DNA from 2 places in the Mesorhizobium sp. P160219 genome. Region 2 is predicted to be linked to the other one. Evidence: predicted binding sites of a transcription regulator. Region 2 holds the regulator's gene; the other holds the start of a gene.

Region 1 (4,210 bases), 2.6 Mb from region 2:
GTCACTGCTGACAGAGGTTGACATGGCCAACGACACCCGCACCCGCATACTCGAGACCACAGGCCTGTTGCTCAGGCAGCGCGGCTATCACGGCACCTCGCTCAACGACATTCTGGGCGCCAGCGGGGCGCCGCGCGGCTCGCTCTATTTTCATTTCCCAGGCGGCAAGGACCAACTGGTCATCGAGGTGACGCGCAACAGCGTTGCCGACGTCACGAAAAGGCTGGGCGAAGCACTGGCAGCCGAGAGCGATCCTGCAGTGGCCGTCCATCACATCTACCAGTCGGTCGGGCGCATGCTGGAGGACAATGATTTTTCGCTGGGTTGCCCCATCGCGCCGGTGGTGCTGGATTCACCCACCGATGTGCCGGAACTGGCGGAACTCTGCCGATCGGCTTTCGAGCAATGGATCGGCTTGCTGCGACAGGCCTTTGTCAGGGCAGGAGTGCCCGAACGCCGGGCGCATGCCCTGGCACTGCTGGTCGAATCCTCGCTGGAAGGGCTGATGGTGATTGCGAGGGCCACCCGCGATCGTGGCCCGGTGCTGGTGGTGGCCGACGAGGTCGCGGCGCTTGTCGAGCAGGCGGTGCTTGCAGGCAAGGTTGCGCGGCAGGCGGACAGCGCCGCCTAACCATCCGCTTTCCAAAACAAAAAGGGCGCCTCTCGGCGCCCTTTCCGTATGCATAAGCCAGATAGCTTGGATTAGAAATCCATGCCGCCCATGCCGCCCATGCCGCCGCCGCCCATGCCGCCAGGCATGCCGCCGCCAGCAGACTCCTTCTTGGGGGCCTCCGCGATCATGGCTTCGGTGGTGACGAGCAGGCCGGCGACCGAAGCCGCGTCCTGGAGAGCGGTGCGAACGACCTTGACCGGGTCGACGATGCCCATGGCGATCATGTCGCCATACTCGCCGGTCTGGGCGTTGTAGCCGTAGGTCGCGCCCTTGTTGTCGAGGATCTTGCCGGCAACGATCGAAGCTTCAGCACCTGCGTTCGAAGCGATCTGACGGGCCGGAGCCTGCAGTGCACGACGAACGATGTTGATGCCGGCAGCCTGGTCGGCATTGACGCCGGTGACCTTGATGTTGGCCGAAGCGCGCAGCAGTGCGACGCCGCCGCCTGCAACGATGCCTTCTTCCACGGCCGCGCGGGTCGCGTTGAGGGCGTCATCGACGCGGTCCTTCTTTTCCTTGACTTCGACTTCCGTCGCGCCGCCGACACGGATCACCGCAACGCCGCCGGCGAGCTTCGCCAGACGTTCCTGCAGCTTCTCCTTGTCGTAGTCCGACGTGGTCTCTTCGATCTGCTGCTTGATCTGGGCAACGCGGCCCTGGATCTCGGCCTTCTTGCCGGCGCCGTCGACGATGGTGGTGTTCTCCTTGGAGATCGACACCTTCTTGGCGCGGCCGAGCATGTTGAGGCCGACGTTCTCGAGCTTGATGCCGAGGTCTTCCGAGATGACCTGGCCACCGGTCAGGATGGCGATGTCTTCCAGCATGGCCTTGCGGCGATCACCGAAGCCCGGCGCCTTGACGGCGGCGATCTTCAGGCCGCCACGCAGCTTGTTGACGACCAGCGTGGCCAGAGCCTCGCCTTCGACGTCTTCCGAGATGATAAGAAGCGGCTTGGAGGTCTGCACGACGGCTTCGAGAACCGGCAGCATGGCCTGGAGGTTGGACAGCTTCTTCTCGTGCAGGAGGATGTAGACGTCCTCGAGCTCGGCAACCATCTTGTCGGCGTTGGTGACGAAGTAGGGCGAGAGATAGCCGCGGTCGAACTGCATGCCTTCGACGACTTCCAGCTCGGTCTCGGCGGTCTTGGCTTCCTCAACCGTGATGACGCCTTCATTGCCGACCTTCTGCATCGCTTCGGCGATCATGGCGCCGACCGACTCGTCGCCATTGGCCGAGATCGTGCCGACCTGGGCAACTTCCTCGGAGGTCTTGATCTTCTTGGCAGCCTTGCCGAGAGCCGCAACGACTTCGGTGACGGCCAGATCGATGCCGCGCTTCAGATCCATCGGGTTCATGCCGGCGGCAACGGCCTTGTGGCCTTCCTGGACGATCGACTGCGCCAGAACGGTCGCGGTCGTGGTGCCGTCGCCGGCGATGTCGTTGGTCTTCGAAGCAACTTCGCGGACCATCTGCGCGCCCATGTTTTCGAACTTGTCTTCAAGCTCGATTTCCTTGGCGACGGTGACGCCGTCCTTGGTGATGCGCGGTGCGCCGAACGACTTGTCGATGACGACGTTGCGGCCTTTGGGGCCGAGCGTGACCTTCACTGCGTCGGCGAGGATGTTGACGCCGCGCAGCATGCGCTCGCGGGCGTCGCGGGAGAATTTTACGTCTTTAGCAGCCATTTTTTAGCTCCTGGCAGGGGGCTTGCGATCAAGCCCGAATTTAGTTGACGGTGAGGCCGATGATCAGCCGATGATGCCCATAATGTCGGATTCCTTCATGATCAGAAGGTCTTCGCCATTGAGCTTGACTTCGGTGCCCGACCACTTGCCGAACAGGATGCGGTCGCCGGCCTTGACGTCCAGCGGGACCAGCTTGCCGGCTTCGTCGCGAGCGCCGGAGCCGACGGCGATGATCTCGCCTTCCTGCGGCTTTTCCTTTGCCGTATCCGGGATGATGATCCCGCCGGCGGTCTTGGATTCGGATTCGACCCGGCGTACGACCACGCGGTCATGAAGCGGGCGGAACTTCGACTTTGCCATTTTTTCTTCCTCGAATGAGAACGGTGAGAGCTGTTCCTCGATCCGGCGGTGCCGGATGTGCGTTAGCACTCACCTGGGGAGAGTGCTAACGTGCGCTGAAATAAGCGCGTGGCTTTCGAGAGTCAAGGCGAACGGTGAGCACAATTGTGCCAATTGGAGCCGTGCCGCGATCCGACGGCAGACCCTACCGGCGCCGCGGCGATTCAAGCACCAGAAGCGGGCATCGTTCCGCCAGCCCATAACCCCCTGTCGGTGCGAGGCGGACACGGCCGAAAAACCGGCTCGCCTCTTCGACCAGCGTCGCCGCCGGGGCGAAACTGTAGACAGTCTGCGAATTCGCATAGACATCGATGGTGCCGATGACCGGCATCTCCCATCCGGTCGTCGCGGCAAGGGCCTCCCGGTCGGCAAACAGCGCATCGAAGGCGTCGAGGATCGCCCGCACCGGAATGGCGCGGTCGGGATCGCCGCCGGCACAAGCCATGGCAATGCGCCATTTGAGTTCGTGGAAGGTCGCGACACCACCGGACAGCGTCAGCGCCCGGACCTCCTGCAGATCGTCCGGCACCTGAGGGCTTGCATAGGCGCGCAATGCAGCCCGCCCATCGGACTTCAGCACACGCGCGATCTCGGCAAGCAGCGCCTGCCGTGCAACCGAGGAGTCCAGCGCCGACAGACAGCCGTCGCCGATCACCGCCCCGGCGCTTTCGTCGCCCAGCGGCAACTCCAGCCAGTTGCCGATCACCGCCTTGCGTGAGGCGGTATCGCCCGGCCAGATGCCCGATATCATGGCAGTGGACTCGTCGATCGCGAGCATGGTCCTTCCGAGGCCGGCAAGCTCCGGCGTGACCCCGAGCAGCACCACATCGACTGATTGCAGGCTAAGTTCGCGCTCATAGGCGGCGACAGCTTCCGGGGGTGGACACAGCGGCGACCCGAGAAGCCGCCAATGACGGCGAATTGCGTCCCAATGCTCAGTCATGCGGAACGGTTTGGGGAAAGGCTGGACATATTTCCTTCCAGGCTGTTGGTTGCCTTGCGAGTTACCTCATGCAGGAAAGGCCATGGCCCGCATTGCCGTCATAACGCATGAATTTGACCGCTTCCAGAGCCGGCGGGGCCTCCTGCTGCGCCAGGACAGCCCCTACATGCTGTTCGACGTCCTGGCGGAGCTGAAACGGCGCGGTCACTCCGTGCAGATCATGCGTGGACCCTCGGCAAGTCATAACGCCGATATTGCCGTCCTGCATGTCGACGCGACAGTGACGCCATCGGACTATGTCGACTACGCGCGCGGATTTCCGATTTGTCTCAATCTTGGTGCAACCGACATTTCCAAGCGCCGCATCAGCGGTGCGATCCTCGAGGAGGGTGCCAACTGGAGCGGCCAGGTCATCGTCAAGAGCAACCTCAATCATTGGGGGACGCCCGAGGAGCAGCTCAACCGAAAATCCGTTCGCGCCGGCAAGGCAGTGCCTTTCCCGGGCGCTCA
Region 2 (4,210 bases):
GCGCGCCCTCGTGACGCGGGTCCTCGTTGGCGCCGATATAATACCAGGGCCACCCATAGAAGGCGCCATCCTTGACTGAGGTGGCATATTCGAACGGCACATCGTCGCCGAGACCGTCGCGCTCGTTGACGACACACCACAGCGCGCCGGTGGCCGGCTGCACGGTCATGCCCGAACAATTGCGCAGGCCGGTAGCGAGGATGCGGCCATTCTTGCCGTCGGGGCCGAAGGCCAGCACGTCGGCACGGCCATCCTCGGAACCCCAGGTGGCGCCGAGTGGCTGTGATTTTGCCCAGGCGCCAAGGCCGCCCTTCGGTGCCTTCTGCATGCCCTCCGCGACGTTCGATCCGGAGCCGACCGAGAGATACAGCGTCTTTCCGTCCGGCGAGAAGGCGATATCGCGGGTCCAGTGGCCGCCGGTAGGGATGTCGGAGACAATCGTCTCCGGTTCGCCGGAGGCTTTAAGGTCGCCGTCGCGATAGGCGTAGCGGACCACGCTGTCGTTGTTGGCGACGTAGACCCATTGCGGCTTGTCGCCAGGCGGGTAGAAGGCGATGCCATAGGGCTGGTTGAGATTGTCGGCAAAAATGCCCTCTTCGGCCGGCTTCGCGCTACCCTTGGCCAGCCGATAGACGCGGATCTGGTTGGCGTCACTGTCGGCGACGAACAGGTCGCCGTTCGGCGCCACGCGCACGACCCGCGGATTGGAAATGCCGGAAGCAACCAGTTCGGCCGAAAACCCAGGCGGCAGGACGGGCTTCGCGCCCTCGGGCCGATCGCCAAGGCCGGCGCTGTTGGAGGCGGATTCGGTGATGTTGGGCTTTTGCAGATCATCCGGCTTGATCAGCCGGCGCACACCTGGCTTGTCGGCCGTCCAGTCGCCGAAAGCGTCTTTGCCGGTCAGCAGCGGTTGATCGGCCTCCTGGGCGAAGGCGCTGGTGGCCAGAAGCAGGGCAAGGCCTGCCAAGCCGGCAATCCGGATCATGCTGTTCTCCTCGAACTCGCGCCGGTCGGCGCGTCATGCACAAGGGAGATATTGTGCGGCCGCCGCAAAAGAGAAGCGTGCGCGCGCGCAGATTCGACGAGAGAACCGCTCAACTTTCCTCTTCGACGTCGAGATCGTCGTCGAGACGCTTTTCCAATGCGACGAGATCTTCCGGCAGCGGCAAGCCCATGGCGCGCATTTCGCGCAGTTTTTCGCGCAGCTGCTCCTGGATTTCGTGCTCGTCCTCCGGCTGGTTGACCATTTCTTCGAGCAGCATGCTGATCTGGGCCTTGAACGATTCAAGCGCCATTCTGCGCCCTCCTTTACGGTGATCCCGGCTTTCGAATTATCTTAACATCCGGGTAATCAATTGCGCAGTGTAGTCGACCATAGGCACGATGCGGGCATAATTCAGCCTGGTCGGGCCGATGACGCCGAGCGCGCCGACGACGCGGGCGTCCTTGTCGCGGTAAGGCGCCACGACCAGCGACGAGCCGGAGAGCGAGAACAGCTTGTTTTCCGAGCCGATGAAGATCCGCACGCCGGGGCCGTCCTCGGCGAGGTCGAGCAGCTGGATCAGCCCGTCCTGCGTCTCCAGATCCTCGAACAGGTGGCGCAGCAATTCGATATCGGCCTGGGCGGTGACGTTTTCGAGCAAATTGGCGCGGCCGCGCACGATAAGGCGCGCCGGCAGGCCGCTATCGGCGCCGGCCCACACCGCCAGGCCTTTCTCGACCAGATCCTGCGACAGCGTGTCCAGCGCTGCCCTGGTCTCGTCCTTGATGCGGGCGATCTCGATGCGCGCCTCGGCGAGCGTGCGGCCCCTGATATGGGCGTTGAGGAAGTTGGAGGCCTCGTGCAGCTGCGAGACGGTGATGCCGGCCGGCAGGTCGACGACGCGGTTCTCGACATCGCCATTCTGCGACACCATCACCGCCAGCGCCTTGGTCGGCTCGAGCTGGATGAACTCGATGTGCTTCAGCGCCACCTCGTTCTTGGTGGCGAGCACCAGGCCGGCGCCGCGCGACATGCCCGACAGCATCTGGCTGGCCTCGGTCAGCATGTGTTCCAGCGTCGCGCCCGAGCCGGAGGCGCGCACCTGCGCCTCGATGACCCGGCGTTCCTCGTCGGAGAGATCGCCAAGCTCCATGAAGGCATCGACGAAGAAGCGCAGGCCGGTCTGGGTCGGCAGGCGCCCGGCCGAGATGTGCGGGGCATAGATCAGGCCGAGATGCTCGAGGTCGCTCATCACGTTGCGGATGGTGGCCGGCGACAGCGACGACGGCAGGATGCGCGACAGGCTGCGCGATCCCACAGGCTCACCGTCCTTCAGATAGGATTCGACGATGCGCCGGAAAATGTCGCGCGAACGCATGTCGAGCGATTGCAGCGCGGGCGCCAGCAGACTGGGTTCGGTGACTGCCTTGGTCATTCGAGCCAAAAACCTCCGGCTCAAGGATATAGACTTCCATCGCCCCCGCGCAACCCGGCGTCTGTGCCAGATCGCCCGGCCTTTTCCTTTGCGCCATGGGCTGCATGCGTCTACAAGCCGCCGACGCAACCGTAAAAGAACAGAAAGAGGCCTCGATGCGCCCTTCCAAACGCCAAGCCGACGAAATGCGCGCCATCTCGTTCGAGCGCGGCGTCTCCAAACACGCCGAAGGCTCGTGCCTGGTGAAATTCGGCGACACGCATGTGTTGTGCACGGCAAGCCTGGAGGAAAAGGTGCCAGGCTGGATGCGCAATTCCGGCAAGGGCTGGGTGACGGCGGAATACGGCATGCTGCCGCGTTCGACCGGCGAGCGCATGCGCCGTGAAGCCTCGGCCGGCAAGCAAGGCGGCCGCACGCTGGAAATCCAGCGGCTGATCGGCCGCTCCTTGCGCGCCGTTGTCGACCTGCAGGCACTGGGCGAACAGCAGATCACCGTCGACTGCGACGTCATCCAGGCCGATGGCGGCACCCGCACGGCCTCGATCACCGGCGGCTGGGTGGCGCTCTACGATTGCCTGCGCTGGATGGAAGCGCGGCAGATGGCCAGTGTTGCCAAGGTACTGAAGGACCATGTCGCGGCAATTTCCTGCGGCATCCATGACGGCCAGCCGGTCATCGACCTCGACTATATCGAGGATTCATCTGCCGGCACCGACGCCAATTTCGTCATGACCGGCAAGGGCGGCATCGTCGAGATCCAGGGCACCGCCGAGGGCGAGCCGTTCTCGGAAGGGCAGTTCGCGGAGCTGATGGGCCTGGCAAAGAAGGGCATTCAGCGGCTGGTGAGCTTGCAGCAGATGGCTGTGGCCTGATTGAATTTAACGTGATGACGTCGGCGATCCTTCACACCCCCCTCTGGCCTGCCGGCCATCTCCCCCGCAAGGGGGGAGATCAGAGGTCGCTACCGTTTTCGCCAACCATCAACGTTGAGACGCCGAAAGCGGAACTGCCAATCTCCCCCCTTGCGGGGGAGATGCCCGGCAGGGCAGAGGGGGGTGCCTGATGCAACCCTCCGCTATTCTTGAGTCAGCGCTTTACGTCACGGATCTCGCCGCTGCCGAAGCCTTCTACTCCAACGTCCTCGGCCTCCCTCTCCTCGGCAAGGTCGACGGCCGCCATCTCTTCTTCCGCTGCGGCCCGGGCGTGCTGCTGGTCTTCAACGCCGAAGCCACCAAAATCCCGCCGGCGCCCGATGCGCGGCTGAAAGTGCCGCCACATGGCACGGTCGGCGAGGGCCATCTCTGCTTTGCCGCAAGTGCGGATGAACTCGCACAGTGGAAGGCGCAACTTGAGGCGAAAAACATCGCCATCGAAAGCGAATTCGAATGGCCGCAGGGCGGGCGTTCGATCTACATACGCGACCCCTCGTGCAATTCGATCGAATTCGCCGAGCCAAGGATCTGGGGCCTTTGATGCATTCTCTCGATGGAAAGAAGATCGTCGTTGCCAGCCACAATGCGGGCAAGCTGCGCGAATTCGCCGATTTGATGGGTCCGTTCGGCTTCGAGGCGAAGTCGGCCAAGGACTACGGCCTGCCGGAACCGGAGGAGACCGGCACCACCTTCGAGGAAAACGCCTACATCAAGGCCTTCGCCGCGGCTAAGGCGACCGGCTTGCCGGCGCTGTCGGACGATTCGGGCCTGTGCGTCGACGCGCTCGACGGCGCCCCCGGCGTCTACACCGCCAATTGGGCCGAAGCTCCCGATGGCAGCCGCGACTTCAGCATGGCCATG

Evidence for each region. Region 2 encodes HrcA, which represses chaperone genes, less so after heat shock. Its sites were predicted from a motif close to GTTAGCACTCNCNNNNNGNGAGTGCTAAC; they were not measured.
Region 1: the regulator HrcA is predicted to act here: its motif matches at 2,780-2,808, upstream of groES (co-chaperone GroES).

Annotation. Positions count from the first base shown of each region.
Region 1 covers NZ_JBYNWG010000001.1:3,395,466-3,399,675, forward strand. The annotation lists gene AC3EMP_RS16505 (TetR/AcrR family transcriptional regulator) at 23-631, shown strand; gene groL (chaperonin GroEL) at 703-2,358, opposite strand; gene groES (co-chaperone GroES) at 2,422-2,718, opposite strand; gene AC3EMP_RS16520 (class I SAM-dependent methyltransferase) at 2,903-3,700, opposite strand; gene AC3EMP_RS16525 (hypothetical protein) at 3,783-4,210, shown strand, end outside.
Region 2 covers NZ_JBYNWG010000001.1:831,588-835,797, reverse strand. The annotation lists gene AC3EMP_RS04165 (PQQ-dependent sugar dehydrogenase) at 1-985, opposite strand, end outside; gene AC3EMP_RS04160 (hypothetical protein) at 1,095-1,295, opposite strand; gene hrcA (heat-inducible transcriptional repressor HrcA) at 1,332-2,417, opposite strand; gene rph (ribonuclease PH) at 2,573-3,289, shown strand; gene AC3EMP_RS04145 (VOC family protein) at 3,480-3,890, shown strand; gene rdgB (RdgB/HAM1 family non-canonical purine NTP pyrophosphatase) at 3,890-4,210, shown strand, end outside.